DNA from 4 places in the Bradyrhizobium sp. Arg237L genome. Region 2 is predicted to be linked to each of the others. Evidence: predicted binding sites of a transcription regulator. Region 2 holds the regulator's gene; each other region holds the start of a gene.
What was found. Region 2 encodes LexA, which represses DNA repair genes until DNA is damaged. Its sites were predicted from a motif close to TGTTCNNNNTGTGTTCNG; they were not measured.
Positions count from the first base shown of each region.

Region 1: the regulator LexA is predicted to act here: its motif matches at 3,252-3,269, upstream of ruvC (crossover junction endodeoxyribonuclease RuvC).
Region 3: the regulator LexA is predicted to act here: its motif matches at 4,022-4,039, upstream of rmuC (DNA recombination protein RmuC).
Region 4: the regulator LexA is predicted to act here: its motif matches at 5,046-5,063, upstream of OZ411_RS28025 (helicase-related protein).

Region 1 covers NZ_JAQMIL010000009.1:79,527-86,769, forward strand. The annotation lists gene OZ411_RS07730 ((2Fe-2S)-binding protein) at 1-127, opposite strand, end outside; gene OZ411_RS07735 (methyl-accepting chemotaxis protein) at 393-2,156, opposite strand; gene OZ411_RS07740 (YebC/PmpR family DNA-binding transcriptional regulator) at 2,359-3,105, shown strand; gene ruvC (crossover junction endodeoxyribonuclease RuvC) at 3,295-3,822, shown strand; gene ruvA (Holliday junction branch migration protein RuvA) at 3,819-4,436, shown strand; gene ruvB (Holliday junction branch migration DNA helicase RuvB) at 4,582-5,625, shown strand; gene OZ411_RS07760 (metallophosphoesterase) at 5,840-6,760, shown strand; gene OZ411_RS07765 (hypothetical protein) at 6,816-6,971, shown strand; partial or broken gene OZ411_RS07770 (acyl-CoA thioester hydrolase) at 6,968-7,048, shown strand.
Region 2 covers NZ_JAQMIL010000024.1:104,587-111,829, reverse strand. The annotation lists gene OZ411_RS17115 (HAD-IA family hydrolase) at 1-596, shown strand, start outside; gene glp (gephyrin-like molybdotransferase Glp) at 606-1,817, shown strand; gene lexA (transcriptional repressor LexA) at 2,019-2,720, shown strand; gene OZ411_RS17100 (hypothetical protein) at 3,016-3,441, shown strand; gene OZ411_RS17095 (hypothetical protein) at 3,631-3,816, shown strand; gene OZ411_RS17090 (ComEC/Rec2 family competence protein) at 3,826-6,114, opposite strand; gene OZ411_RS17085 (MFS transporter) at 6,517-7,243, shown strand, end outside.
Region 3 covers NZ_JAQMIL010000044.1:64,972-72,214, reverse strand. The annotation lists gene OZ411_RS25190 (YbaB/EbfC family nucleoid-associated protein) at 1-199, shown strand, start outside; gene recR (recombination mediator RecR) at 201-806, shown strand; gene OZ411_RS25180 (hypothetical protein) at 829-1,263, shown strand; gene OZ411_RS25175 (MFS transporter) at 1,370-2,740, opposite strand; gene rmuC (DNA recombination protein RmuC) at 2,783-3,991, opposite strand; gene def (peptide deformylase) at 4,162-4,689, shown strand; gene fmt (methionyl-tRNA formyltransferase) at 4,816-5,751, shown strand; gene truA (tRNA pseudouridine(38-40) synthase TruA) at 5,758-6,495, shown strand; gene dapE (succinyl-diaminopimelate desuccinylase) at 6,706-7,243, opposite strand, start outside.
Region 4 covers NZ_JAQMIL010000052.1:48,932-56,174, forward strand. The annotation lists gene OZ411_RS28010 (CarD family transcriptional regulator) at 1-250, opposite strand, end outside; gene fdxA (ferredoxin FdxA) at 501-839, opposite strand; gene OZ411_RS28020 (RNA-binding S4 domain-containing protein) at 990-1,259, opposite strand; gene OZ411_RS28025 (helicase-related protein) at 1,289-4,777, opposite strand; gene OZ411_RS28030 (DUF3108 domain-containing protein) at 5,387-6,169, opposite strand; gene rpmB (50S ribosomal protein L28) at 6,612-6,917, shown strand; gene OZ411_RS28040 (ATP-binding protein) at 7,142-7,243, shown strand, end outside.

The DNA of each region.
Region 1 (7,243 bases), on a different contig from region 2:
GCGCGATGCCGCAGCCGAACTTGGTGCCGGTCATCCCTAAGATGTCACGCAGCACCCAGAGCAGCGGCATTTCGGGCGGCGCATCGAAGGATTTCTGTTCGCCATTGATGGTGAGTATCGTTGCCATAAGCATACCCCAAATTCAGCGGCCGCGGACAGCGGACGCGTCAACGAAACCGTATCGCATCGCGACGAGCTAGGAAGCGAAGACATATTCCGCAATGCTAATTCGCGCTGACGATATATAAAATGACGGTCGTCATCACATAATCGCGTGCGTCATTCTAGGGGATGGAGGCGACAATCGATCCGGGCCGCACGAAAGAACCGTGCGTTTTGAAAAGACTGCGTGAAGTTCCGGGCAGTGCAGTGACTGCCCAGAAAAGCGGCCGTCAGAGCTTGTACGCCGTGCGGAAGCCGCCCCAGTGCCGGCCGCGCACGCGGACAGGCACGTCGATCTCGCGCATCATCACCGTGGTGCCGTTGCCCATGTCGCGGGCGTAACTCTGGATCAGATAGGCGCGCTGGTTGCGCCCGGCGGCGAGCCCCGCTGCATCGTTGAAGATGCGACGGTTGCGGCTGTTGGCGGCGTTGAAGGCGACATCGCCCGGCCGCTGCGGGTGCGAATAGATCTTGTTGTGCACCGGCAGATAGCCGTTGCGGTCGATCATGGCGCAGAACGCCAGCCGCGGATCCTTGGCGAGGAAAGCCTCCTGAAACGGCGGCAGCGCGCGGTCGGCCCAGTCCAATATTCTTGTGCGGTACTGCACCGGATTGGTGCCGGACATCTCGACATAGTCGGTGTCGAACATGTCCTCGATCGTGATGGCGCCGCTCGCGATCCCGTTCTCGAAAATCCTGGTCAGCGCCACGCCGGCTTCCATCGCGCGCATCACGAACTCGGTGTTCTCGTCGCGGATCGCCCACAATTTGTCTTCGATCTTTTCGAGCAGCCCCAAGGTCAGCGCCTCGAAGCGCGCCTGCGCGCCGGCCTTGGTCTTGTCGGCGATCCGGATCTTGACCGCGCCGACATCTTCAAGCGTGGCGGCAAGGCTCTGGTGCAGTTGCAGCCGTTCGGCCTCCGGTCCTGAGATCAGGATGCCGTCCATGGATATCTCATAGACCGGCGCGGTGATGATGCTGCCGCGCGCTTGCATCTCGAGCTTGAGGCTACAGGGCAGCCGCTCGCCCTTGCGCGGGTCCTCGCGCTCGCCCTGCCGCAGCAGCACCGCGCAGCGCGATTTCAGTTTTTGCGCAAAGCTGGTCACCGCCCGGCCCGCTTGGGCGACATCCTTGCCATGCGCTTCGGCTTCCCTGGTTGCATGATCGATCTCGGCGGCGCCGTCGCCGACCGCGACGATGAAGCTCGAGGCGGAGGAGGCATTCTGCGCGATCTCGCCGGTGGTCTTGCGCTGCTCGGTCACCGCGCCGCGGACATGCTCGAACACCGGGCGGATCGCCTCGATCGACTGCGCGATGCGGTGCACGGCATCGGCCGAGCCGGCGGCATCCCTCTGCAGCGCCTCGATCTTCCTGGTGATCTCTTCGGTCGCGCCCTGGGTCTGCACCGCCAGCGCCTTCACTTCGGTCGCAACCACCGCAAATCCCTTGCCGGCGGCGCCGGCGCGCGCGGCCTCGATGGTCGAGTTGAGGGCGAGCAGGGTGGTCTGCCGCGCGATCTGCGCGATCAGGTTGACGACATTGCCGATCGCGGCGGAGGATTCGCGGAGGCGGTCGACATTGGCGCGGGCTTCGCGCGCCGCGGCTCCGGCCTCGTCGGCGAGCCGGCCGGCGTCGCGGACCTGCGCGCCGATCCCTTGCGCCGAATCGGTGAACTTGTCGGCGGCCCGCGAGAAGGTCTCGGCCGTGGTCTGCGCCGCGTTGGTGCGGCCGGTCAGCGCATCCGTGCGCTCGCGGATGGTGGCAAGCGTCGCCGCGGTCGCCTCGGCCCCGCCGGCCACCGATTGGGCGGCGCGCTCGAGCTGCCGGATCATGCCGCCGAGCTCGAGTTCGAGCAGTTCCAGGATCTCCTGGGCCGAGCCGGTATCGGGGGAGGTGTTATCCTCTGGCGCTGGCACCGTTGCGGCCGGAACTTTCGGTTCGACAGCCACCACCGGCTCCGGCACTCGCTTGCGAAACAAACCGAACGCCGCCATTTGGGTTCTCTTGCAAGTTGAAATGGACTGTCCGATTCTCTCATTCGTAGGTGAAGTCGTGGTTAACGGCTGCCTGATTTTCCGGCAGACGGCACGGCCGGCATGCCAGATCACGCCGCAAGTCTTTGATTTTGGCCTGTCGGGGGCCTATAACGCCGCGCCTCATCCCCTTTTTCGAAAGACGATTCCCAAGGGACCTCGCATGGCCGGCCATTCCCAATTCAAGAACATCATGCACCGCAAGGGCCGGCAGGATGCCCAGAAGTCGAAGCTGTTCGGCAAACTGGCCCGCGAAATCACCGTCGCGGCCAAGCTCGGCACCCCCGACCCCGCCATGAACCCCCGGCTGCGCGCCGCGATCGTTGCCGCGCGGGCGGAAAACATGCCGAAGGACAATATCGAGCGCGCCATCAAGAAGGCCGCCGGCAATGAGGGCGAGAATTATGACGAGATCCGCTACGAGGGCTATGGCCCCGGCGGCGTCGCCGTGATCGTCGAGGCCCTGACCGACAACCGCAACCGTGCCGCCTCCGACATCCGCTCCTACTTCACGAAGTCCGGCGGCAATCTCGGCGAAACCGGCTCGGTCGCCTTCATGTTCGACCGCACCGGCATCATCGAATATGACCACAAAGTCGCCTCGGACGACGCGATGCTGGATGCCGCGATCGAAGCCGGCGCCGACGACGTGGTGTCGAGCGAAAGCGGCCACGAGGTCTACGCTTCGCAGGAATCCTTCCGCGAGGTCGCCAAGGCGCTGGAAGGGAAATTCGGCGAGCCGCGCAAGGCGGCGCTGACCTGGAAGCCGCAAAACACCATCGCCGTCGACGACGAGACCGGCGAGAAGCTGTTGAAGCTGATCGACCTGTTGAACGAGCACGACGACGTGCAGAACGTCTTCGTCAATTTCGAGATCTCGGACGCGCTGATGGCGAAGATGGGCGGCTAACTTCATCTCTCTCGTGATGCCGTCATGGCCGGGCTTGACCCGGCCATCCACGCGTTTCCACGCGTGCTGAAGGACGTGGATGCCCGGGACAAGCCCGGGCATGACGGGGTGGGTGTGGTCGTCGCTTTCCCCGTGCATGACCTCCCCGTTTGTGTTTCGTTCTCGAAACGCAGCGGTTATCACTACTCCATGACAGTCCAGCCGATTCGCAAGCCCACCCGCATCCTCGGCATCGACCCGGGCCTCCGCCGCACCGGCTGGGGCGTGATCGAAGTCGAGGGCAACCGGCTGGTTTTCGTCGGCTGTGGCTCGATCGAGCCGTCGGAACGGCTGCCATTGGCGAGCCGGCTGCTCGCGATCCATGAGGGGCTGGCTGCCGTGCTCGGCGACTACAGCCCCGAAGAGGCCGCGGTCGAGCAGACGTTTGTCAACAAGGACGGCGTCGCGACGCTGAAACTCGGCCAGGCCCGCGGCGTCGCCATGCTGGCGCCTGCAATGTTCGGCATCGAGGTCGCCGAATATGCGCCGAACCAGGTCAAGAAAACCGTCGTCGGCGCCGGACACGCCGAGAAGAACCAGATCGCCGTGATGCTGAAGATCCTGCTTCCCAAGGCCGAGCCGCAATCGCCCGACGCCGCCGATGCACTCGCGGTTGCGATCACGCATGCCCATCACCGCCAAAGCACCGCGCTGCGGCTGAGAGTAGCCAGCCTATGATCGGCAAATTGAAAGGCCTCATCGACTCCTACGGCGAGGACTACGTGATCCTCGATGTCGGCGGCGTCGGCTATCAGGTGCATTGCTCGGCGCGCACGCTGCAGGCGCTGCCCTCGCCGGGCGAGGCCGCGGTGCTCTCGATCGAGACCTATGTGCGCGAGGATCAGATCAAGCTGTTCGGCTTCCGCACCGACAACGAGCGCGAATGGTTTCGCCTGTTGCAGACCGTGCAGGGCGTCGGCGCCAAGGTCGCGCTCGCCGTGCTCGGCACGCTGCCGCCTTCCGACCTTGCGAACGCGATCGCGCTGCGTGACAAGGCGGCGGTGGCGCGCACGCCCGGCGTCGGCCCGAAGGTCGCTGAGCGCATCGTCAGCGAGTTGAAGGACAAGGCGCCTCAATTTGCCAATGTCGATCCCGCAGTGGTCCATCTCGCCGGCGCCATCGACAATGAGCGCGCGCCGCGTCCGGTGACGGACGCGATCTCTGCCCTCGTCAATCTCGGCTACGGCCAGCCGCAAGCCGCCGCCGCCATCGCCGCCGCCTCGCGCAGCGCAGGCGAGCACGCCGAGACCGCGCAACTGATCCGGCTAGGCCTGAAGGAGCTCGCGAAGTGAATGCTCAGACCGTAGGGTGGGCAAAGCGGAGCGTGCCCACCATCAACACTCCGCTCGTCATGGTGGGCACGCTTCCGCCTTCGCTCTTCGAGCTACGGCGGACAAGTCGCTTTGCCCACCCTACGATCGTCACGGAGCAGGCGACATGAACCCGCCCTCCCGCATCGTCACCCCTGAGCGTCGCGCCGATGATGTCGGCGACACGGCGCTGCGTCCGCAATCGCTGTCCGAATTCGTCGGCCAGGCGCAGGCGCGCAAGAATCTCTCGATCTTCATCGAGGCCGCGCGCAAGCGCGGCGAGGCGCTGGATCATGTACTGTTTGTCGGGCCCCCGGGTCTCGGCAAGACCACGCTGGCACAGATCGTCGCGCGCGAGCTCGGCGTCGGCTTTCGTGCCACCTCCGGCCCGGTGATTGCAAAAGCCGGCGATCTCGCCGCGCTTCTGACAAATCTCGAAGAGCGCGACGTCCTCTTCATCGACGAGATCCATCGCCTGAGCCCGGCGGTGGAAGAGGTGCTCTATCCGGCGATGGAGGATTTCCAGCTCGACCTCATCATCGGCGAGGGCCCGGCCGCGCGCTCGGTGAAGATCGAATTGGCGAAATTCACCCTCGTCGGCGCCACCACGCGCGCCGGCCTGCTCACCAATCCACTGCGCGACCGCTTCGGGATTCCAATCCGGCTGAATTTCTACACCGAGGAGGAGCTGGAGAAGATCGTCACCCGCGGCGCCCGCGTGCTCAACATCGGCATGAGTCCTGACGGTGCCAACGAGATCGCCCGCCGCGCCCGCGGCACGCCACGCATCGCCGGCCGCCTGCTGCGCCGGGTCCGCGATTTTGCGTCCGCAGCCGACGCCACGTCGGTCGACCGCGCTATTGCCGATCACGCGCTCTCCGCGCTTGAGGTCGATGCCGCCGGCCTGGATGCGATGGACCGCCGCTACCTCAGCACCATCGCGATGAACTATGGCGGCGGGCCGGTCGGGGTCGAGACGATGGCGGCGGCGCTGTCGGAGCCGCGCGATGCGATCGAGGACATCATCGAGCCCTATCTGATCCAGTGCGGCTACCTGCAGCGCACGCCGCGCGGCCGTCTCCTCACCTCGCACGCCTTCCGCCATCTCGGCCTCGCCGAGCCCTCGCGCGATCCCTCGCAGTTCGGCCTGTTCGGCAACGACGACGATTGATTTTGCATTCCCGTAGCCCGGGTGGAGCGGAAGCGTAACCCGGGGCCGCTCGTAAACGTTGGCGCAGGAGTCCCGGGTTGCGCTGCGCTCCACCCGGGCTACGGAATCGCGCGTTCACATCCTCGTGCAGGACAACCCCTGACAATCTGCACAAACGCACCGCAATTCCGCTCCAATCGGACCCCATCAACGAGGGGCATCACCGATCATCCCCATGTTCTCACGGCGTCAATTTTTCAGATCCATCGGCGGCCTCACCGCCCTCACTGCATCGACCTCGGCCTATGGCTTTGGCGTCGAGCCGGTATTGCGGCTCCGCGTCACGCGTTATCATCTCACCCCACCGCGATGGCCGGCGGATTTCCCGCTGAAGATCGCCGTGATCGCCGACCTGCACGCCTGCGATCCCTGGATGTCGCTGGAGCGCATCGAGACGATCGTCGCGCGCACCAACGCACTTGAGCCCGACATCATCGTCATGCTCGGGGACTACGTCGCCGGCCACCGCCATGTTACGCGCTTCATTCCAGCAAGCGAATGGGCCGCGGTGCTGGCGAACCTCAAGGCGCCGCTCGGCGTGCACGCGATCCTCGGTAACCACGATTACTGGGACGACAAGACCGTGCAGCGCGAGGGGCAGGGGCTGACGGTGGCCCATCGCGCGCTCGAAGCGAACGGCATTCCGGTCTACGAGAACGATGCAAAGCGCCTGACCAAGGCCGGCCGCCCGTTCTGGCTCGCCGGCCTCGGCGATCAGCTCGCCTATATGCCGGCACGGCGTTTCCGCCCCGTGCGCCGTATCGGCGTCGATGATCTCGGCGCGACGCTCGCGAAAGTCACCGACGATGCGCCGGTCATCCTGCTGGCACACGAGCCTGACGTCGCGCTGCGCGTCCCCTCACGCGTGGCGCTGCAATTGTCCGGCCATACCCATGGCGGCCAGGTCCGCCTGCTCGGCTGGTCGCCCGCGGTGCCGCTGCGGCAGGGCGTCGAGCTCGCCTACGGCCACCTGCGCACCAATTGCGACGTCATCGTCTCCGGCGGCCTCGGCTGCAGCATCATGCCGTTCCGCATCGGCGTTCCCCCGGAGATCGTGCTGGTGACGCTCGGCAAGGCCGGACCGGCGGTGGCGTAAGCTTATATTGGTTGGTCCCTGTGCAGTTGTGACGCAAGCTGCTAGCATTGGCGTCATGAGTTTGACTGGCGAAGACACCGAGAAGCTCCGCGCTCTCCGAGCGGCGATCGACGAAGGGATGGCCGACGTCGAGGCTGGACGGGTTGTCCCCTGGGATTTGGAGGAGTTTCTGGAGCAGGCTCGCGAACGCGCGGCGTCGAGTTCAAAATGAACGTTTCCCTCGACGGCGAGGTCCGCGACGGCCGCCATCACATGCAGGTCCGCGTCTATTACGAGGACACGGATTTCCCTGACTGGACGTTGTCGTATTAGGCAGTACTCATCGTTCCTGTTTTGTGGCGGTCTCCTGAGAAAAGCTTCATGCTGAAAAGGGCAGCGGCATTCAGGTACCGTGTGTATTCGTAGGGCATCCGCTTGCGCACCGGATGCACTATAATGCAGTCGACCAAGTTACGGAAAGCGTCCCTCATCTCGGCCATCATC
Region 2 (7,243 bases):
ATGTCCTGTTGTTCGACCTCGGCCGCGTCGTGCTCGATATCGATTTCGGCAAGGTGATGACCACCTGGGCCGGCCATGCCGGCTGCGAGCCCGGCGAGCTCGCCACCCGCTTTGTGATGGACGAGAGTTACAGACATCACGAGGTCGGCAAGATCGATGACGCCGCCTTCTTCGCAAGCCTGCGGCAGTCGCTCGGCATCGGCATCTCCGACGCCCAGTTCCTGGAAGGCTGGAACGCGATCTTCGCCGGCGAGATGCCGGGAATCGCCGCGCACCTGGCGCGCGCCAAGACGCGCCTGCCGCTTTATGCTTTCTCGAACACCAATCCGCCCCATATCGAGCATTTCTCGACAGCCTATTCGGACGTGCTCGGCCACTTCCGCCAGATCTTCTTCTCGTCGACGATCGGGCTACGGAAACCCGACGCGGAAGCCTATGATTACGTCGTCAAGGCGATCGGCGCGCCGGCCTCGCGCATCGTGTTCTTCGACGATTCCGCCGAGAACATCCGCGGCGCACGGGCGGCAGGTCTCACAGCCATTCACGTCACATCGTCAGATGATGTGACGAACGCGCTTCTCGCGCTCGGAATTTAGGAGTTGCCCGTGGCCCTGATGCCGGTCGCCGATGCGCTAGCCGCGGTCCTCGCCGGCGCGGAACCATTGCCGGAAGAGATGGTCGCGCTCGATGCCGCCTATCACCGCACGCTCGCCCGTGACGTCGCAGCAAAGCGTACTCAGCCGCCACTGGCGATGTCGGCGATGGATGGCTATGCGGTGCGATCCGCCGATGCCGCCGATCTCAGCGCGCGGCTGAAGGTGATCGGCGAAGTCGCCGCGGGCCGGCCGTTCGATCGGGAACTTGGTCCGCGGGAAGCGGCACGGATCTTCACCGGCGGCGTCATTCCCGCCGGCGCCGATGCCGTCGTGATCCAGGAAGACACCCGGGTCGATGGCGATCACATCACCATCACCGAAGCTGCCATCGCCGGGCGGCATATCCGTCCCGCCGGCGTCGATTTCCGTGAAGGCGACGTGCTGCTCAGGCGCGGAAGCCGGCTGACCGACCGCGCGCTGTCGCTGGCGGCGTCGATGAACTATCCGGAACTCGCCGTGCGGCGCCGGCCGAAGGTGGCCGTGCTCGCGACCGGCGACGAACTGGTGATGCCCGGCACCTCTCCGGGCCCGGGCCAGATCGTCTATTCCAACGGCTATGCGCTGCGGGCGCTGGCGCGCGCGGAAGGCGCTGAAGCGATCGATCTGGGGGTCGCCGCCGACACGGTTGCCGCCACCACCGAGGGCATCCGCCGCGCGCATGCCGCGGGCGCCGACATCCTCATCACCACCGGCGGCGCCTCGGTCGGCGACCACGACCTCGTAAAGCCGTCGCTCGAGGCCGAGGGCGTCACCATGGCGTTCTGGAAGATCGCGATGCGGCCCGGCAAGCCGATGATGCATGGCCGACTCGGCACGATGCGAGTGATCGGCCTACCCGGCAATCCGGTGTCGTCCTATGTCTGCGCCTACCTGTTCCTGGTGCCGTTGATTCGGGCCCTCCTCGGCCGCTCGGCTGTTCATCACGTCAGCGAAAGCGCCCTGCTCGGCCGCGATCTCGCCGCCAACGATCAGCGCGAAGATTATCTTCGCGCGCTTCTCGAAGAGCGCGACGACGGCACGCTGATCGCAACGCCGGTCACCAAGCAGGACAGTTCGCTGCTTGGGAATCTCACTGCGGCGCAGGCACTTGTGATCCGTCCGCCATTCGCGCCGGCCGCAGCAAAAGGCGCGCCTTGCGACATTCTCCGATTGCCTGAATGACGCCGCGACCAGCACCTACTGAAGCATCTCTGATCGCGTTCACCAGAAATTAAGTGGTTGCGGAACACATATCGAACATATAGTGTCCGTTCATGATTTGTTTCGAAACTCGCTGTCTACGAATGGGAGTGCGTTACTCCCGAGATCAGCTCTTCTCAAGTCTCGGATCGAACGACGCTACCAACCGGGGGAATGCTCGCGATGCTTACGCGCAAACAGTATGAACTTCTGCGTTTCATCAACGAACGGCTGAAAGAGGCCGGCGTGCCTCCTTCGTTCGATGAGATGAAGGACGCGCTCGACCTGCGCTCGAAGTCCGGCATCCACCGCCTGATCACGGCGCTGGAGGAACGGGGCTTCATCCGTCGCCTGCCGAACCGCGCCCGCGCGATCGAGGTGATCAAACTGCCCGAGCTCTCCGCCGCCGGCAACGGCCGCCGCGGCTTCACGCCGAGCGTCATCGAGGGCACGCTCGGCAAGCGCACGACCAGCGCGGCCGTGGCCGAAGACGATGGCAACCGTCCCGTCGCTGTTCCCGTGATGGGCCGGATCGCGGCGGGTACGCCGATCGAGGCGCTGCAGACCCGCAGCCACACCATCAGCGTGCCGCCCGACATGCTCGGCTCCGGTGAGCACTATGCGCTCGAGGTGCGCGGCGATTCCATGGTGGAGGCCGGCATCCTCGACGGCGACATGGCGCTGATCCAGCGCAACGAAACCGCCAACACCGGCGACATCGTGGTGGCGCTGATCGATGAGGAAGAGGCCACGCTGAAGCGTTTCCGTCGCCGCGGCGCCTCGATTGCGCTGGAGCCTGCCAATGCGGCCTACGAAGTCCGCATCCTGCCGCCGAACCGGGTGCGGATCCAGGGCAAGCTGATCGGGCTTTATCGCAAGTACTGAGACGACCAGGACGCAGCAGCCCCGTCTGGGTACTTAGGTGGGTGCTCTGCCCTAGAGGGCGATGACAAGAACGACTTAGAATGATTAGAATGAAAGCCCCGGTAAATTCGCCGGGGCACTTCGGTGCAAGGTGATGTGCGGCAGCGTCTCGCTATCGTGTTTGTGAACGGACCGAAGGCGCGGGCCGTACAAATGCCAAGAACGAAGCAGAGGCTTATAAGTTATCGTCCACTCTGATAGAGGCCTGCGCCTCTTCCCAGGCACGGGTCGGCTATCTCGAATGAGGAGCAATCCGATGTGTGACTATAGCCTGCATGCCGTGGCGACGCGTCCCGCCCAGGTTGGAGAGACGCTTATCACCACCACCTTCCGCGGCACTTCGACCCGCGGCTTCGCTTCGGAAAGCGATCCGACGGTCGCAGTCTGCATGCTTCCCGGGACCGAACTCGCGTTCGCCGATAACGTCCGTTACGACAATCGCTGGATCTGGACCAAGACGACCGGCTTCCGCGTCGGCAAGTTCAACCAGATCGATCCGCATATTCGGGATCGTCATCACGACGCGATCGAGTTTCCCGATGGCAGCCATGTGCTGGTGACCCAGCTCTGCGAAGGGCAGCGGGCGACCGTGCTGCAATTGCCAGTGACGCATCATGTTGCAGAGCCGGCACCGAAGGCGGTCGAGCAGCGCCCCGCGCCGAACCCGCTGTTCATCGGCTGAGACAGCTTCGGGCAGCGTGCGCCGCCGGTCTCGGCCGGCGGAGCGTTGCCGCGAGTGACAAGCAAAGTGTTTTGAGCGGCCCCGGAGGCCATCCGGGGGCGCATGTGATTTTGTGTTGGAACGGATGCTTTATTCGCCAAGGGGGCGTGATCGGTGGTCACCAAGATCACATGGCAAAGAGCCGGACGAGTGGCTGAGCCCGGCCGATACATGTTCAGGTTCGGCTGGCTCACCGTCGCAGCGGAAGATCTCGCGATCTGGGAGCGATTTCCGGATGCGACCTTTACGCTCGTGCAAATGCCGTCGCATTCGGGCGATCCGGATGAATTTCGGCTCGGCGCCTTCGAGCTAGCGGCCAACGCCGGCGGTGATTGAAGGGGGCGCTCAGTCGTCCGACTGCAGGTCGGATTCGGACGGGGTCGCATCGATGGCGCGCGGCACGGGTGCCCCCTGGATCCGGATCGTGGTCTCGGGTTCGCCTTCGCCTGACATCGCAGGCGACCACGGCCGGTCGAGGCCGGCGGGCCTGACCGCGTCGATGACGAAGCCGTTCCGGTTCCGCCTTAGCGCCAGCCCGCCCTGCCGCCGCAGCCGCTCGGCATCGATGACCGCCGCCGCGCAGCCTGGCGGCACCGGCCGTGCGGTCACGATCAGCACCGCCCGCTCGCAATCGTCCGCGAGCGCCTCGGATCGCTGGGTGAGCGCGATGAACGCGCCACCGGCCGCAGAGGTCACGCAGCCGCTCTCATCGCAGGACACGCCCTCCGTCAGCGACGGATCGCCCGCGCTGCGGGCATCGGCATCCGCGGCCAGCCACTCCTTGGCGAGAAACGCATCCTTCGCAGTCCGCATCAGGTGCAGCCGCCCGTCACCGCCGCGGACGGCGACATTGCGGCCGTCGCCGGAAATCAGAATGTCCGGTTGCGGCGCCCTCACCGCCCAGACCACCGCAATGAGAAGCACCGCCGCGCCGACGAAGCGCAGCGGCGTGCGCAACAGCCCGAGCAGGATGACGCCCAGGCTCGCGGCGATCAGCGGGCCGATCCCGAACGCACTGACGTGGCCGACCGCGCCCGGCAGCGCGGCGACCCCCTGCGCGACCACGATCATCCAATCGATTCCAGTGCCCATGATCGCCCAGAACACACCGTCGAAACCGAACGGCATCGCCAGCAGGCCAAGCAGCCCGGCCGGCATCACCAGCGCCGACACCACCGGCATCGCCGCGAGGTTGGCGAGCACGCCAAAGGGCGCCACCCGGTGGAAGTGAAAGGCGGCATAGGGCGTGGTCGCCAGCCCCGCCACCAACGACGCCAGCAGCAGCATCGCGACCTCACGCCCGCCCCACAGCGCGATCCGCGCGGTTGTGGAATGGTCTGGCGCGGCGAACAGATGCGGCATGCCGATCTGCACCAGCGCCACCAGCCCGAGCGTCGCCGCAAACGACATCTGGAAGCTTGGATGTACCAGCGCCTCCGGCGCGATCGCGAGCACGATCATGGCCGCGACCGCGAGCGTCCGGAACGTCACCGCGCGGCGGTCGACCATGACGGCGATCAGCACCACTGCGGTCATGAGGAACGAGCGCTGCGTCGCGACCTCCGCACCCGACAGCAGAAGATAGAAGGCGGCCGCCACGAGCGCCGCCGCGGCAGACCATTTCTTGATCGGAAAGCCCACGGTGAGCACCGGAAACAGCGCAAGCAACGCGCGGACCGCGAAGAAGACCACGCCGGCCACCACGGCCATGTGGTAGCCCGAGATCGAGAGCACGTGCCCGAGCCCCGAGATGAACATCGCATCATTCACCGGCTCGGAGATGGCATCGCGCCGGCCGGTCAGGAGTGCGGTCGCGATCGCGCGATTGTCGCCTTCGAGCACGTTGCGGATCCGCGCATCGATCGCATCGCGCATGCCCTGCATGAAGGCCGCATAGCGCAGCGTAAATCCGCGGCCTTCCGGCGGCGCGGTCGTCTTGATGGCGCCGAGTACGAAACCGGACGCGCCGATGCCCTGGAAATAGAGATCGCGGCCAAAATCGTAGCTCCCGGGCCGCAGAGGAGCGAGCGGCGGCTGCAGCCGCGCCTTCAATTCGACGAAGCTGCCGACTTCGGGGGCAGTGCCCTTCTTCACCGACAGCCGAACGCGCTCAAGTTTCGGCGCGCCGCGCTGGCTTTCGATGCTTGCGACGCGCAGCACGAAACGGTCGGTGCGCTCGCGGATGTCACGCGTCTCGACAAATCCGGTGAGTGACACCGAGAACATCGGCCGCGCCAGCACGCCATGCGCGACCCGCGCGGTTCGCCAGGTGGCAACGGCAAAACCCCCCGCAACGGCGGCAATCATGACGGCGACAGCGAACGCCCGCCCTCGCCTGAGCAGGAACGCGACAGCGCACAGCGCGATCGCGACGATGACCGCGACCGACAGCACCGGCTCATGGTCGGCGGCGAAGTAGAGCGCGATGCCGCTGCCGAACGCGACCGGCACCCAGGGCAGAAGCCGTCCGGCGCCCGCTTCGGGGCGGGCCCACTGGCGCAACGTCTCGACGATTGGCGGCCAGGCGCCGACGCCGATCGGGGCATACCCACCCGTCGGCGCCACCGCCTCGCGCGGCGGCCAGGTGCCGGCATAGCCGCGCCTGCCGCCCGGCGTCCTGCCCTCGTCCGACATCCTGCGCCCTGGACTACCCCTGTTTCCGCAAAGCTACCGGAAGCAGGTATCCACGGGATAGCGGAACAGATGCGAACGTCGTGCCGGTGGCGCTCCCAATCCTAGCGCTGGCTCTTCAGCCGGCTTCAAACCCGACTGCGCCGAAAGTCTCATAAGGCCGCAGTCCCATTGAGGATTAGACTGTGGCTGCGCCTCCGCCCGGACAGACGGGATGAGGCAGTGGTGGCTCGCGGTTCGAAGACCGCTGGAGCCCTTCTCAGGTGGTTCAAGGCTTCCCTGAGACCGGCGTTGCGGACGCAACTTGCAAATCAAGCCTGTAGCGTCGCGCATCACGCGTACTCCGCGAGCGAATAGAGCGCTGAAAAACGCGAGGAGAAGTCATTGAACTAATGGGAGCAGCACATGGCAATTCAGGTACCGAGCGATTTTCGCCGCGTGATTGTTGCCGCGTCGGTCGGAAACATCATCGAATGGTATGACTTCTATATCTTTGGCAGCCTGGCCGCCGTTCTGTCGGTCAAGTTCTTCGAACAATCCCACCCCGTCGCAGCCCTGCTGAGCACGATCGCCCTGTTCACTGCAGGATTCCTGATCCGTCCGCTCGGAGCATTCCTCTTTGGATGGATGGGCGACCGGGTCGGCCGCAAATATACGTTTCTCATCACGCTCACCGGAATGGGACTGGGAACGGGCGCGATCGGCCTGATCCCGACCTATCAGTCGATCGGTCTCACCGCCGCGTTCGTGCTGTTCGGGCTACGCATGATCCAGGGCCTGTGCCTGGGTGGCGAATATGGCGGCGCCATCACCTATGTTGCCGAGCATGTGCCCGACGATAGACGCGGCTACTACACCGGCTGGCTCCAGACCTCGCCGACGCTCGGGATCGTGGTGTCGCTGGCCGTGATCATTCTGACCCGGATCTATTTCGGCGATCAGGCCTTCAACGAATGGGGATGGCGCGTTCCGTTCCTGCTCTCATTCCTGCTGGTGGCCATCGCCATCTACATCCGCCTCCAGCTCCAGGAGACGCCGATCTTCCAGGAGATCAAGGCCCGTGGGCAGATGACCAGGAACCCCTGGAAGGAAGCGTTCCTTAGCTCGAACATCAAATACATCGGAATCGCCA
Region 3 (7,243 bases), on a different contig from region 2:
GCGCATGAGCGCGAAGATGGAGGTCAAGGGCGTCAGGATCGATCCGTCGCTGATGAAGCCGGAGGAACGCGAGATCCTCGAAGACCTCCTGGTCACTGCGCATAATGACGCGCGGCGTAAGGCGGAACTCGCGGTGCAGGAGAAGATGCAGGCGCTCACCGGCGGGCTCGGCCTGCCGCCCGGGCTCGGTCTCACCTGAAATGGCCGCAAGCGTCGCCGGACCTGAAATCGAGCGCCTGATCCAGCTTCTGGCGCGGCTGCCGGGCCTCGGTCCGCGCTCGGCCCGGCGCGCGGCGCTGCACCTGATCAAGAAGCGCGAAGCCTTAATGACGCCGCTGGCCTCGGCGCTGCAGGTGGCGATCGACAAGATCCAGGTCTGCAAGACCTGCGGCAATATCGATACGCAGAATCCCTGCACGGTCTGCACCGATCCGCGCCGCGATCCTTCCATCATCGTCGTGGTTGCCGACGTCGCCGATCTCTGGGCGCTGGAACGGGCGAACGCGACCAATGGCCGCTATCACGTCCTTGGCGCGACGCTGTCGCCGCTCGACGGCGTCGGCCCGCAGGATCTCACCATCGATCAGCTCGTGGCGCGCGCGCATGATCCGCAGGTGAACGAGATCATCCTGGCGCTGAATGCAACCGTGGATGGCCAGACCACGGCGCACTACATCACCGATCTGCTTCAAGAGGCCAATGTCCGAGTGACCCGGCTGGCGCATGGCGTGCCGGTCGGCGGCGAGCTTGATTACCTCGATGAAGGCACGCTATCCGCAGCCATGCGGCAGCGAACGCTCTTCTAAACATTAATGGAACTGAAACGAGATGACGAACCACCGATTCGGCATTCGCCTGTGCTTTGCGGTCATTCTGGGAGCGGTGCTTGCCGCGCCCGCCGCGCTGGCCCAAGAGGAGGAGGCCGCGCCGAAGCCGGGCAAGCCGATCCATGCCGGCGAGGTGCTGTCGGGCGAACTCAACACGCTGCGCGTCCGCGACATCAAGAAAGCCGGCAAGCGCATCGCAACCTATCAGCTTACCAGCGAACCGCGCCGCCTGCCGCCGCCAAACGGGCTGTGCAATCTCGAGACCGGTCCTGAGACGTTCCAGCTTGTCCCCGCCAACGACGCGCAGGCCGCGCAACTGAGGCCTTTCGTCGGCAAGGAAATCTCGGTGAAGGTCGACGAAGTCGCCTGCGCACAGGAAGCGGGGCAGATGAGCGAGGCGGTGGTCACCAAGTGGAGCGTGGTGACGAAGCACTAAGGTTTGGCCTCGTAGCCCGGATGCAGCGAAGCGTAATCCGGGCTTCTTTGCGGGACATAACCTCGATTGTCCCGGATTACGCTGCGCTCCATCCGGGCTACGGCCTTTAAACCTTCACCGGACCGAGCTCGTCGAAATGCCCGCGGCGCTGCAGCCAGGCGAGCAGGATCAGGCTCGGGATCGCGACCAGCACGCAGATCGCGAAGAACAAGGGCCAGCCGGTTGCCTTGGCTACGAAACCAGCGCCTGACGAGAGATAGGTGCGGCCCACCGCTGCAAGCGCGGTCAGCAGTGCATATTGCGTCGCTGTGTGCAGGGGATTGCGGCACAGCGCCGAGAGATAGGCAACGAAGATCACGGTGCCGATCGCGCTGGTGAAGTTTTCGCAGGTGATTGCGAGCGCCAGCGCCCACTGATTGACGCCGACCAGCGCGAGCCAGGAGAAGGAGAGGTTGGCAAGCGCCTGCACGATGCCGCCGATCCACAGGCTCGTCGCCAGCGAATAGCGCCGCGCCACGAAGCCGCCGGCAAAGCCGCCGATCAGGGTGGCGGCCAATCCCACGCCTTTGACGATCGCGGCGTAGTCGACCTTGCTGAAGCCGATGTCGATCACGAACGGCGCCGTCATCGTGCCCGAGAACGCATCGGTGAACTTGAACAGCACCACGAAGGCAAGCGCCGCAATGGCATCGCGCCGGCTCAGGAACTCGGAGAAGGCGCCGACCGCCGCGCGGATCACGCGCGAGAACGCTGTTTCCGCGGCCGTGGCCGCTTCGGCGTCCTTCGACTGCGCTGGTTCGGTTGCAACCAGCGCGGTGATCATGCCGATCACGACGAGGGCGGCCATCACCACATAACCCCACATCCATGCCGACGAGCGCACCAGGCCCTCGCCCTCAAAGCCGCTGACGATGAACAGCGCGCCCGCGGTCGAGACGAGCATGCCGATGCGATAGGCGGCGACATAGGACGCCATGCCGGCGGCCTGCTCGCTCTCGGGCAGGCTCTCCACGCGGAAGGCATCGACGACGATGTCCTGTGTCGAGGAGGTGGTGGCGACCAGCAGCGCGGCAAAGGCGGCGAACCAGGGTGAACGTGCGGGATCGGCGATCGCGAGCAGCAGGATGGTGGTGATCAGCAACAGTTGCGAGAACAATAGCCAGCCGCGGCGCCGTCCGAAATGTCGGGTGAAGAACGGCACATGCAGCGCATCGACCAGCGGCGCCCAGAGGAATTTCAATGTGTAGGGCGTGCCGACCAGCGCGAGCAGGCCGATGGTGCCGAGATCGACGCCGACCTCGCGCATCCACACCTGCAGCGTCGACCCGGACAGCGCCAGCGGCAGGCCTGACGAGAAGCCCAGCACCAGCACGATCAGGACGCGCGGCTGCAGATAGACGGCAAGGCCGTCGCGCCAGGAGGTGGCGGCAGGCTCGGCTTTCTCGGTCGCGGCGGCTGTCGCTTCAGGCGCAGTCATGCAGCCCTGTTAGCAGATTCGGTGGGAAAATCTGCCCCTGTCCTATTCTCCCGCCTGCAGCTTGGGCGGGGCGGGGAACAATTCCGGCCGGCCGCTCGGCACGATCCGCGGCAGTTCCACCGGGGCGTCCGATTTGCTGAAATCGAGCTCCTCGATCCGGCCGGCGCGCTTCTCGATCTTGTCGGCGGAGACCAGGATCTGGCGCACGTCCTCGTTCACCTGCGAGAAATGGTTCTGCAGCTTGAGCACGCGGTCGCGCAGCCGCGACAGATCGTCGCCGAGCTTGATCACCTCGGTGCGGATCTGGTCGGCGGCATCGCGCATCCGCGCGTCCTTCATGATTTGCTGCATCACCTGGATCGCGAGCATCAGCAGCGAGGGCGACACCAGCACCACGCGGGCGCGGTAGGCCTTCTGGATCACATCGTCGAAACCGTCATGGATCTCGGCATAGACCGACTCCGAGGGCACGAACATCAGCGCGGTGTCCTGGGTCTCCCCGGCGATCAGGTATTTTTCCGCGATGTCGCTGACATGCTTCATCACGTCGTTGCGCAGGCGCTGGCTGGCAATCTTGCGTTCCTCGTCGCTGCGCGCATCGTGCAGCGCCGTCATCGCCTCCAGCGGGAATTTCGCGTCGATGCAGAGCGGCCGCTGGTCCGGCAGGAACACCACGCAATCCGGCCGTTTGCCGCTCGATAGCGTGAACTGGAATTCGTAGGAATCCTTCGGCAATCCATCCTGGACAATCGCTTCCATCCGCGCCTGGCCGAAGGCACCGCGCGACTGCTTGTTGGCGAGCACGTCGCGCAGCGTCGTCACCTGCGTCGTTAGGTCGGTAAGGTTCTTGTGCGCGTTGTCGATGATGCCGAGCCGCTCGTGCAGATGGCGCAGGCTGTCCATGGTGTGGCGCGTCGTCTGTTCCATGGATTGGCCGACGCGGTGGGTGACCGAATCCAGCCGCTCGTTGACCGCGCGCGCCATCTCGGCCTGACGGCCGGCGAGCGCCTGCGTCATGGCATCGACCCGGCCGCTCGACTCGCTCTGGGCGCGCAGCACCTCGCTGAGCCGCTCTTCCAGTTCGTCGGCGCGGATGGTCTGCGCCATCACCAGTTCCGCGCCGCGCCGGGAGGACCGCGCGATCACGATGGCGATCGTCAGGAGCAGCACGACCACGAGCACGCCGAACGCAACCAGCGCATCAGCGACGCGGACCGGCCAGTCGCCGACCATGAAGAGAATCTGGTTCATGCAAGCGCTATAGCCGATTCGCTGGCGAGCGCGAACGAAAGTGGAACATTTATGGTTAACAAGCCGTGAAGTTTCATGGTTAAGAAAGACTGAAGAATCATGGTTAAGGCGGTCTTAACCGGTTCCGGATCGCATTGACCCCGGCATATCAAGCGCTTAAATCGCCAGCCATGGCCTTAAGAGAAATTATCATCCTGCCGGACAAGCAGTTGCGGCTCGTCTCCCAACGCGTCGAAAAGATCACGCCTGAGATCCGCAAGCTGGTCGACGACATGTTCGAGACCATGTACGAGGCGCCCGGCATCGGGCTGGCCGCGATCCAGGTCGCGCAGCCGCTGCGGCTGGTCACCATGGATCTCGCGAAAAAGGACGAGAACGGCGAGACCACACCGAAGCCGCGTGTCTTCATCAATCCGGAGATCATCTCGGCGTCCGAGGAGAAGTCGGTCTATGAGGAGGGCTGCCTGTCGATCCCCGAATATTACGAGGAAGTCGAGCGGCCGGCGCGGGTGCGCGTGCGCTTCACCGACATCGACGGCAAGGTGCACGAGGAGGACGCCGAGGGCCTCTACGCCACCTGCATCCAGCACGAGATCGACCATTTGAACGGCATCCTGTTCGTGGACTATCTGTCGAAGCTGAAACGCGACCGCGTGCTGAAGAAGTTCGCCAAGGCCGCCAAGCGCGCGGTGGAGTAAGGTCGGCACTATTTTCGCCGTCATGCCCGGGCTTGACCCGGGCATCCACGTTCTCTGCAGCCGTGGATGGCCGGGACAAGCCCGGCCATGACGAGTACCCTACCTTGAGCCGAGGTAACCCGCCCCATGCCGCTCCGCCTGATCTTCATGGGTACGCCCGATTTCGCCGTGCCGACGCTGCTCGAACTGGCCGGCCACGGCCACGAGATCGCCGCGGTTTATACCCGCGCGCCGAAGCCGGGCGGGCGGCGTGGCCTGCAATTGCAACCGACGCCGGTCGAACAGGAGGCGCGGCGAAACAGCATTCCCGTGCTGACGCCGAAGACGTTGAAGACGCCGGAAGCGTTGGACGAATTCCGCGCGCATCAGGCCGATGCGGCGGTCGTGGTCGCCTATGGCATGATCCTGCCGCAGGCCATCCTCGATGCGCCAAGGCTCGGTTGCTACAACCTGCACGCTTCGCTTCTGCCGCGCTGGCGCGGCGCCGCGCCGATCAATCGCGCCATCATGGCCGGCGACGCCGAGACCGGCGTGATGGTGATGAAGATGGATATCGGCCTCGACACCGGCGATGTCGCGATGGTCGAGCGGCTTCCGATCACCGACCGGATGACAGCGGCCGACCTGCACGATGCGCTGGCGCCGCTCGGGGCCGACCTGGTGGTGCGGGCGATGGCCGCGCTGGAGCGCGGTGGGCTGCAACTGACCAAGCAGAGCGAGGACGGCGTCACCTACGCCGCCAAGATCGACAAGGCTGAGGCGCGGATCGACTGGAATAGACCTGCTCACGACGTGCTGCGGCATGTCCACGGCCTGTCGCCATTTCCTGGCGCCTGGACTGAATTGCCACACGATGGCGAAACGGTGCGTATCAAGATTCTCCGCTGCGAACTGGCGAACGGCTCGGGCGCATCAGGCACAGTGCTGGACGATAACCTTGCTATCGCCTGCGGCGAAGGCGCCATCCGCATCCTCGAGCTGCAGCGCGAAGGCAAGGCGCGGATGAAATCGATCGACTTCCTGCGCGGCACGCCGCTAAAGGCCGGCGCGCGGTTCACGTAAGTCGTCATGCCCCGCTACAAGCTCACCATCGAATATGACGGCACGCCGTTCTCCGGCTGGCAAATCCAGGAAACAGCACCGACCGTGCAGGGCGCGCTGGAGACCGCGGTCAAGGCGATGTGTGGCGAGGAGGTTCGCGTCCACGGTTCCGGCCGCACCGATGCCGGCGTCCATGCGCTCGGACAGGTCGCGCATTGCGACATCGCCAAGCCGTTTCCGCCGGACCGCCTTCGCGACGGCCTGAACGCGCATCTGCGCCCAAATCCGATCGCGGTGCTCGCAGCCGAGATCGTACCAGATGATTTCGAGGCGCGCTTCTCGGCGAAAAAGCGCCATTACCTCTATCGTATCAGGAACACGCGCGCGAACCTCGCTCTCGACATCCGGCGCGTCTGGCGCGTGCCGCGTCGCCTCGATACGGATGCGATGCATGAAGCCGCGCAGCGCCTGATCGGCAAGCACGACTTCACGACGTTCCGCGACACCGACTGCCAGGCCAAATCGCCGGTGAAAACCCTCGACCAGCTTGACGTCACGCGCAACGGCGATGCGGTCAGCATCGTTACCTCGGCGCGCTCGTTCCTGCACAGCCAGGTGCGCTCGATGGTGGGCTCGCTGGTCTGGGTCGGCGAAGGCCGCTGGACCGCGGACGATCTCGGCGCAGCGCTCGTCGCCCGCAACCGCGCCGCCTGCGGGCCGGTGGCCCCGCCGGAGGGGCTGTATCTGGTGCGGGTGGAGTATTAGGACCGACGCCCCTTCGCCGTCATGGCCGGGCTTGTCCCGGCCATCCACGTCTTTCTGTGCAGGAGGCTTGAGGAAGGGCGTGGATGCCCGGCACAAGGCCGGGCATGACGATGGGATAGTTCTTCCCAGGAGGAGAGGCGTGGATGGCCGGGACAAGCCCGGCCATGACGGCGGAATGGGTGGCGAAGGCTGAGAAAAAAGCCTCAGCGCTTACGCAAAATACCTGTCCAGCACGCCGCGATAGACTTGCGTCAGTTTTTCCAAATCGGCGATCGGCGTGCGTTCGTTGATCTGGTGCATGGTCTGACCGACCAGGCCGAACTCGATCACCGGGCAATAGCTCGAGATGAAGCGCGCATCCGACGTGCCGCCCGAGGTCGAAAGCTCCGGCTTGTGTCCTGTCACCGCCTCGATCGCTGCCACCGCGAGGTCGGTGAATGGGCCGGGCTTGGTCACGAACACGTTCGAGTTCGACGGCTCCCAGACGATGCGGGCGCGGATGCGGTTGCCGCAGGCTTTGGCCAGGCGTTCCTCCACCAGCTTGCGCAGGCTCTCCTGGGTGTGGTTGTCGTTGTAGCGGATGTTGAATTTCGCCCGCGCTTGGCCGGGGATGACGTTGCTCGCGGCATTGCCGACGTCGACGGAGGTGAATTCGAGGTTGGACGCCTGGAATTGCGCGCTGCCATGATCGAGCGGCTCTTCACTTAGCGCGACGATCAATCGCGAAATATCGGGCACCGGATTGGAA
Region 4 (7,243 bases), on a different contig from region 2:
GCGCTGCGGCCTTAGGGGCGGTCTTGGCGGCGACTTTCGAAGCAATGGTCTTGGGAGCTGTCGCTTTCGCGGCAGTTTTGGCAGTCTTTTCTGGCATCACGCTTCTTTTGTTCTTCGAGGACTTTGTAGCCGCAGCCTTACGGGCCTCCTTCACGGACGCCCTGGCACGACCTTTGACTGCGCTGCGGGCAACTGCAGCGGCTTTCTTTGACGATTTGGAAGCACTCTTTTTACGCGTTTTCTGTGACACAGCCTGCGCGCGGAAACTGCCACGCCCCTGTTCGATGTTTTTGCGGAAACGAACGGGGCCAAGGATCGGGGATGGCCGGGTTCGGCTCTGGCAATGTGCCTAATATAGCACATTTTCCGCAAAAATCAATGATTTAGGGCCGAATCCCGCCGCTTGCAGGCACTAGCGGTCATAACGCTGTCATTAGGGTTAAACGATGGCGCGATTCCCCGCCTGAATACGGTATCGATCCGGCAGGGCAGCGCGCGAATCAGTCGCCACTTCCGGGGTTCGCAGAGAAATATTTCTCGAACTTGCCCTCCTGCCCGTCGAACTCCTTGGCGTCCGGGGGCGAGTCCTTCTTCTGGGTGATGTTGGGCCAGCTCTTGGCGTATTCGCTGTTGACCTCGAGCCACTTCTCCAGGCCCGGCTCGGTATCCGGCTTGATCGCATCCGCCGGGCATTCCGGTTCGCAGACGCCGCAATCGATGCATTCCTCAGGATGGATGACCAGCATGTTCTCACCCTCGTAGAAACAATCGACGGGGCAGACCTCGACGCAATCAGTATATTTGCACTTGATGCAGTTTTCAGTGACGACGTAGGTCATCCAGGACTCCGAACCAAAGACTCCGAAAGCGGATTCATTCTTTCAGGGTTGCGTTTCAAAAATTGCGTAGCGCAGGAGAACCGCTGCTGCAAGATAAGCAAGCCGGTTCGGCGCCGTGTTTTCAGGCAACTGATCGCCTCCCCGAGATAATCACTCGGCGCGGCTCTGCAAATCCTCATACAGCACCCGTGCGGCGGTGGCGTCGCCCCGCCGCTCGGAGAAGCCGATCACCTTCAGCACGCGCACGCTGCGATCGAGCGCGATGGTCAACACGTCGCCCGGTTTGACCGCGTGCCCGGGCGCGCTCTCGCGCACGCCGTTGATGCGGACATGGCCGGCCTCGACCAGCGCGGCGGCGCTGGTGCGCGCCTTCACCACCCGCGCATGCCACAGCCATTTATCGAGACGCTGACGCTCCAATCGGCCTCATGTTCTCTGTTTGGCGCGGCTCAATCCTTGCGGTTGCCGGCGAGCTGTTCCTTCAGCGCCGCGAGTTTTGCGAACGGCGAATTCGGATCGATCGCGCGCTCGCGTTCGCGCGGCGCCGAGCTCGCATATTGGCGGAGCGCCGGGCCGCTCTCGCGCCCCTTGTCGCGGCCGCCTTTGTCGCGGAAATCACGGCCGCCGCGCTCGCGGTCGCCACGGTCGCGATCCTTGCGGTCGCCGGAGAATTTATCGCGGCGGCGATCATTGTCGCGGTCGCGGCCCTTGCCCTCGAAGCGCTCGCGGCGCCCGCCTTTGTCCTCGCGCGGGGCGCCATTGCTGGCGGCTGCAGCGGCTGCTTCCGCGGGGGGCGCGTCCTCACGGGGTTTGCGGAATTCGTGATGGCGGCGGCCACGGCGCTGCTGGTCGCGCTGCGCGCCATCGGCACCTTCGCCCGCTGCGGCCGCGCCCTGCGCGCCCTCGCGCGGCTGATGGCGGTGGCGGTTGCGGTCATGGCGCGGGCGACGCTCCTCGGAGCGGCCGCCGGGGCGCCAGACTTCGACCAGTTGCGGTTCGGCCGGGGTCTCGGCTGCGGCGGGCGCGGCGACTGCTTCGGCAGGTGCGGCTTCCTCGGCACCGGCTGCAGCCTCGGCTATAGCCTCCGTTGGCATCGGCTCTGCCGGCGCGTCGGCAGGGACCTCTGCGGGAATGGCTGACTCCGCCTGTACTTCGGCGACTGGATCTGCCTGCGCCTCGATCGCCTCAGGCTCCGGCTGCGCTTCAGCCACCGGCTCTGCCTGCGCCTCAGTCGCTTCCGGTTCCGGCTGCGCTTCAGCGATGGGCTCTGCGGCGGCAGCCGCTGGTTCCTCGCTCGGCGCGGGCGCCAGGGTAACTTCGGGCAACAGCGCCGCGGATGGGCTAACCTCATCGGACGCGGGCAGCTCGGCGGCCACTTCTTCCACCGGTGCCTCCGCCGCAGCCTCGGCAGGCGCTTCCACCGGCGGCGTCTCGGCGGACACTGTCTCGACCACTTCCACCGGCTTCGGCGGCGGGGCCGGGCGGCGTTCCATGCGATAGCCGAGCGCGCGCAGGATCGAGGCGAAATCCTCGCCGGCCGAGCCGGTGAGCGAGGTCATCGCCTGCGTCACCACGAAGCCGCGGCCGTCGAACGCGCCCGCGGGCTTCTCGCCGGCCGAGCCCTCGCGCCAGGCCAGTGCGGGACGGATCAGGTCCGCCAGCCGCTCCAGGATGTCGACGCGCACCGCGCGCTCGCCGCACTGCTTGTAGCCGAGCACGCGATAGGCATCGCGCGGCAGTGCCTTGTCGATCGGGAACGAGGTGCGCCCGCTCGACGCCAGATGCTGCACATTGGAGAGCGCCGAGAGATCGACATTGTCCTGCTTCTCGGCCCAGAGCAGCGAGGCCAACGCGCGTGCGGCCGGCTTCAGGAGCTGCGGGAAATAGATGTGGTAGGCCCCGAACCGCACGCCGTATTTGCGCAGCGTCGCCCGCGAGGGCTGGTCGAGATCCTTCATCTCGGACGAGATCTTGATCCGCTCCAGCACGCCGAGCGCTTCCACGAGCTGGAACGCGATGCCGCGTGCAATGCCTTGCAGATCCTCCGCCTTCGACAGGTCGAACAGCGGCCCGAGCAATTTCGTAATATGCGTCTTGAGCCAGAGATCGAGCCGGTTCTGCACGGCCTCGCGCGGCGCGCCGGTCAGCCGCTCGTCGGAGATGATGCGCAAGCGCGGATGCAGCGCGTCGTCGGCCGCGACGAGTTTGGCCACCGCATCGCCGGTCCAGCGGATGGTGCCGTCGGAGGTCAGCACGAAGGTTTCGTCCGGTGCGGCGCTCAGTTTCTCGGCCCGCGTGTCGATCTCGCGCGCCAGCACCTGCTGCGCTGCGGCCTGCAGCGCCTTGGCATCTGAGCCCGCTTCCGCCGCGTCAGGCGCAAAAGTGAATCCGTCGAGCCGGCCGATCACATGCCCCTCGACGATGACTTCGCCGGTCTTGCCGATTTCAGTATTCAAAACAGAGTTCTCCCGCAGGCGGCGCATCAATACACTGGTACGCCGATCAACGAAACGCTCCGTGAGCCGTTCATGCAGCGCATCGGATAATTTATTTTCGAGCTCGCGCGTGATCCCCTGCCAATGTTCGGGATCGGACAGCCAGTCCGGCCGGTTCGCCACGAAGGTCCAGGTGCGCACCTGAGCGATCCGGCCCGACAGCGTGTCGATGTCGCCGTCGACGCGGTCGGCCTGATCGACCTGGGCGGCAAACCATGCATCGGGAATACGCCCCTTTTGCATCAGGAAGCCGTAAACGGTGGTCACAAGCTCGGCATGGGCGGCCGGCGAGAGCTTTCGGTAATCGGGTATCTGACAAGTCTCCCATAGCCGCTCGACGGCGGTAGCGCCATGCGCCATGTCGCGCACCTCGGCATCGCGCGCGGCATGGTCGAGCACGCGCATGTCTTCCGCGATCGGCGCCCTCGTCAGCACCTCATGCGAAGGCGGCAGCGACAGTGAGACCTGCAGGCTGCCGAGCGAGGAGAAATCCAGCTTCGAATTGCGCCATTGCAGCATTTTCACGCTGTCGAAGGTGTGGTTCTGCAGCGCGTTCACCAGTTCCGGCTCGAACGGCGCGCAGCGGCCCGTAGTGCCGAAGGTGCCATTGCGCGTCGCGCGCCCCGCGCGTCCGGCGATCTGCGCGAACTCGGCCGGCGTCAGGCGACGGAACTGATAGCCGTCGTATTTGCGGTCGGAGGCAAAGGCGACGTGATCGACGTCGAGATTCAGCCCCATGCCGACGGCGTCGGTGGCGACGAGGTAATCGACGTCGCCGTTCTGGAACATTGCGACCTGCGCATTGCGCGTGCGCGGCGAGAGCGAGCCGAGCACGACCGCCGCGCCGCCATGCTGGCGGCGGATCAATTCCGCAATCGCATAGACCTCGTCCGCCGAGAACGCGACGATCGCGGTGCGCCGCGGCTGCCGCGTGATCTTGCGGTCGCCGGCGAATTCGAGCGTCGAGAGCCTTGGCCTTGTGATGATGGAGGCGCCGGGTAGCAGCCGCTCGATGATGGGACGCATCGTCGCAGCCCCCAGCAGCAGCGTCTCATCGCGGCCGCGCCGATTGAGGATGCGGTCGGTGAAGACATGCCCGCGCTCGAGATCGGCCGCGATCTGGATCTCGTCGACCGCAAGGAACGAGACGTCGAGATCGCGCGGCATCGCCTCGACCGTCGAGACCCAGAAGCGCGGCGACTTCGGCTTGATCTTCTCCTCGCCGGTGATCAGCGCGACGCTCTCGGGCCCAGCGCGATCGGCGATCTTGTTGTAGACCTCGCGCGCCAAGAGCCGCAGCGGCAGCCCGATCAGCCCGGACGAATGCCCAAGCATGCGCTCGATGGCGAGATGCGTCTTGCCGGTATTGGTCGGCCCGAGCACGGCGGTGACGCCGGCGCCGGGCGCGCGCTCATGGGCGAAGGGAGGAGAGGAAAGAGCCATGATGTTCTTGGTACTTTTCTTGGTGCTTGTCGGCCGCGAACGCTATCTCAGTTCCTCATCCTGAGGAGCGCGGAACGCGCGTCTCGAAGGATGAGGTGCGGATATATCCATGCATTCCCGCTTGCCATAGGCATCGGGGGCCCTCGCCCTTCGAGACAGTCGCTCGCGCGACCTCCTCAGGGTGAGGGGGATAAAGCTGTTCATGTGCCGGCACTTCCGCAAAAAATTGTCTCACAATGCGACGGCCCCTCCGCCGCGGCTTAAGCTTCGGAACGAGTCTAGAACAAATCGCGGCCGAATCGCTGACTCCACTGCCGTTCTTCTCCGTTCACCGCAACATGTCGCGGCGGCGCTTCAGTTCCAGCACTAGATGGGGTTTGAGGATGGTCACGGCGCGGGCAAATTCCTTAAAATCGTTGAGATGCGGAGTCGAATCAGAAGCGGCAAAGAGTCAACAGGATTCCTGTTTCTCCGTCATTCCGGGGCGTCCGCAGGACGAGCTATGATGTGCTCTTGCACATCAGAGAATCCATCGGGCCGCATGCACCAGCGGAGAAATGGATTCCGGGCTCATCGCTTCGCGATGCCCCGGAATGACGGTGCGCAGCCTCACTGCGTCTTCGCCACCCGCGGCGGCGTGGCCGACGTCACGAACGACGTCGCCTCCAGCATGGCGAGCCCGAACGGCGTCGGGATCTTGACGCGGTACGGGATCAGGATGCGCGTGCCCGCGATCGGCACGAAGGCGATCTCCATGTTGCGCGCTTCGGCGAGATACTTGATGACGGGACGGTCGGGGATATAGCCCGCGATCGGCGTGAAATAGATCGCACAGACCAGCGCCGGGCCCTGATAGCCCTTCTCCGCCTTGACCATTTCCACGCGCTTGAAATCGAGCTTCAAATCGTAGCGCAACCGGCCGTCGAAAATGCCCGCGCTGGTGCGGCAGCTATCCGGGCTCATCAGTTCGCCCGTGCCCGGCACTCGCAGCAGCGAGCCGGTCATCGGATCGAACACGTTCTTCTTGTGGGCCTCGGTGACCGGGATGCGGTTCGGATCGACCGGCGGTTCCGGCTCGATCACGGTTTCCTTGATGCCGCCGCCGCCGAGCGCCATCCGGATGATCTCGGATTTCTTGTAGCTGTTGTAGTTGACGGTATAGCCCGATGCCACCAGCGCGCCGTTGACCACGCGCCCCTGGGACCCGCCCATCCCGCCGGCGCCGGCGAATGCCTTCAAGAGCCCGGCGGTGCCGCCCTGCGCGATCGCGGAAAAGGTGTCGTCACCGATCTCGATGGTCCAACTTCCCTTGCCGACGGCGATACCGGCGAGCGAGGCCTCGTACTGCGCATCCAGCCGGCCCTGCGCGTGCGCGCCCTCCGGCAACAGCATGAACAGCGCGCCGGCGCACAACAGCCAGGATTCCCTCACGGAGGGCAGAAAACTGCTGAAAATGCTCACAAACTTAACGATCCTGTCGTCGGCGCCAGAGATCATTTGGGAAGAGAAGAAATGACCGGCAAGCAACGCGGGCGAAAACGGAACCACCTTACGAGCCTGAATACGCCCTTTATATGGTAGGTTAAACCGCTGAACAGCCTTGTGAACGTGCAGGTTTTGGGCTCCATAGCGTTTTACCGGCCGGCGCAAAGAAAACGCGGTCAAATTAGGAGTTTCAGGGCACCGGAACGAGGCCCTGAAAGCTATAAAACCTTGACGCTTTGCGGCTCACCCCCTATACGTCCGCGGTTCCTGGAAAATGGACGTGGAATTGGACCCCCGCCGCGCGCGGCGCGCGCTGTTGGTTAAGCGGGGATGGAAGAGGATTTGAACAATGTCGCGGCGCTGTGAACTGACGGCCAAGGGCCCGCAAGTGGGCCACAAGGTGAGCCACTCGAACATCAAGACCAAGCGGCGTTTCCTGCCGAACCTCTGCAACATCACCTTCCAGTCGGAATCGCTCGGCCGCAACATCCGCCTGCGCGTCTCCTCGAACGCGATTAAGAGCGTCGACCACAACGGCGGCCTCGATGCGTTCCTGCGGAAGGCGAATGCCGCGCACCTCTCGCCGCGCGCGCTGGAGCTGAAGCGGCAGATCGAGAAGAAGCAGGCTGCGGCTGCGGAGAAGCGGGCGAGCTGAGGCTGGCTGTATCAGAGTAATGGTTTGAGAGTTTGAGCGGCCGGGTCGAAAGACCCGGCCGTTTATGTTTATTCGTATCCCGCACACGTTGAAGGCTACCGCACCAATCTTGGCTCTGGTGGACAATGTCGTATGGCGCACGGCGCTTCATCCTGAAACACGTTAAATTTGCGTAGTTAGACCCGATTCGGATAGCGATGAGGATGGGGAAGCGCCGACGCACAATGACTGACGACGAGATCGCCCTTGCGAAGGCGATGCTCCGGCGCGGAATGAAAAATGACGTTATTCATTTCTTCTTCAACAAGCCGAAACGGCTGATCAGT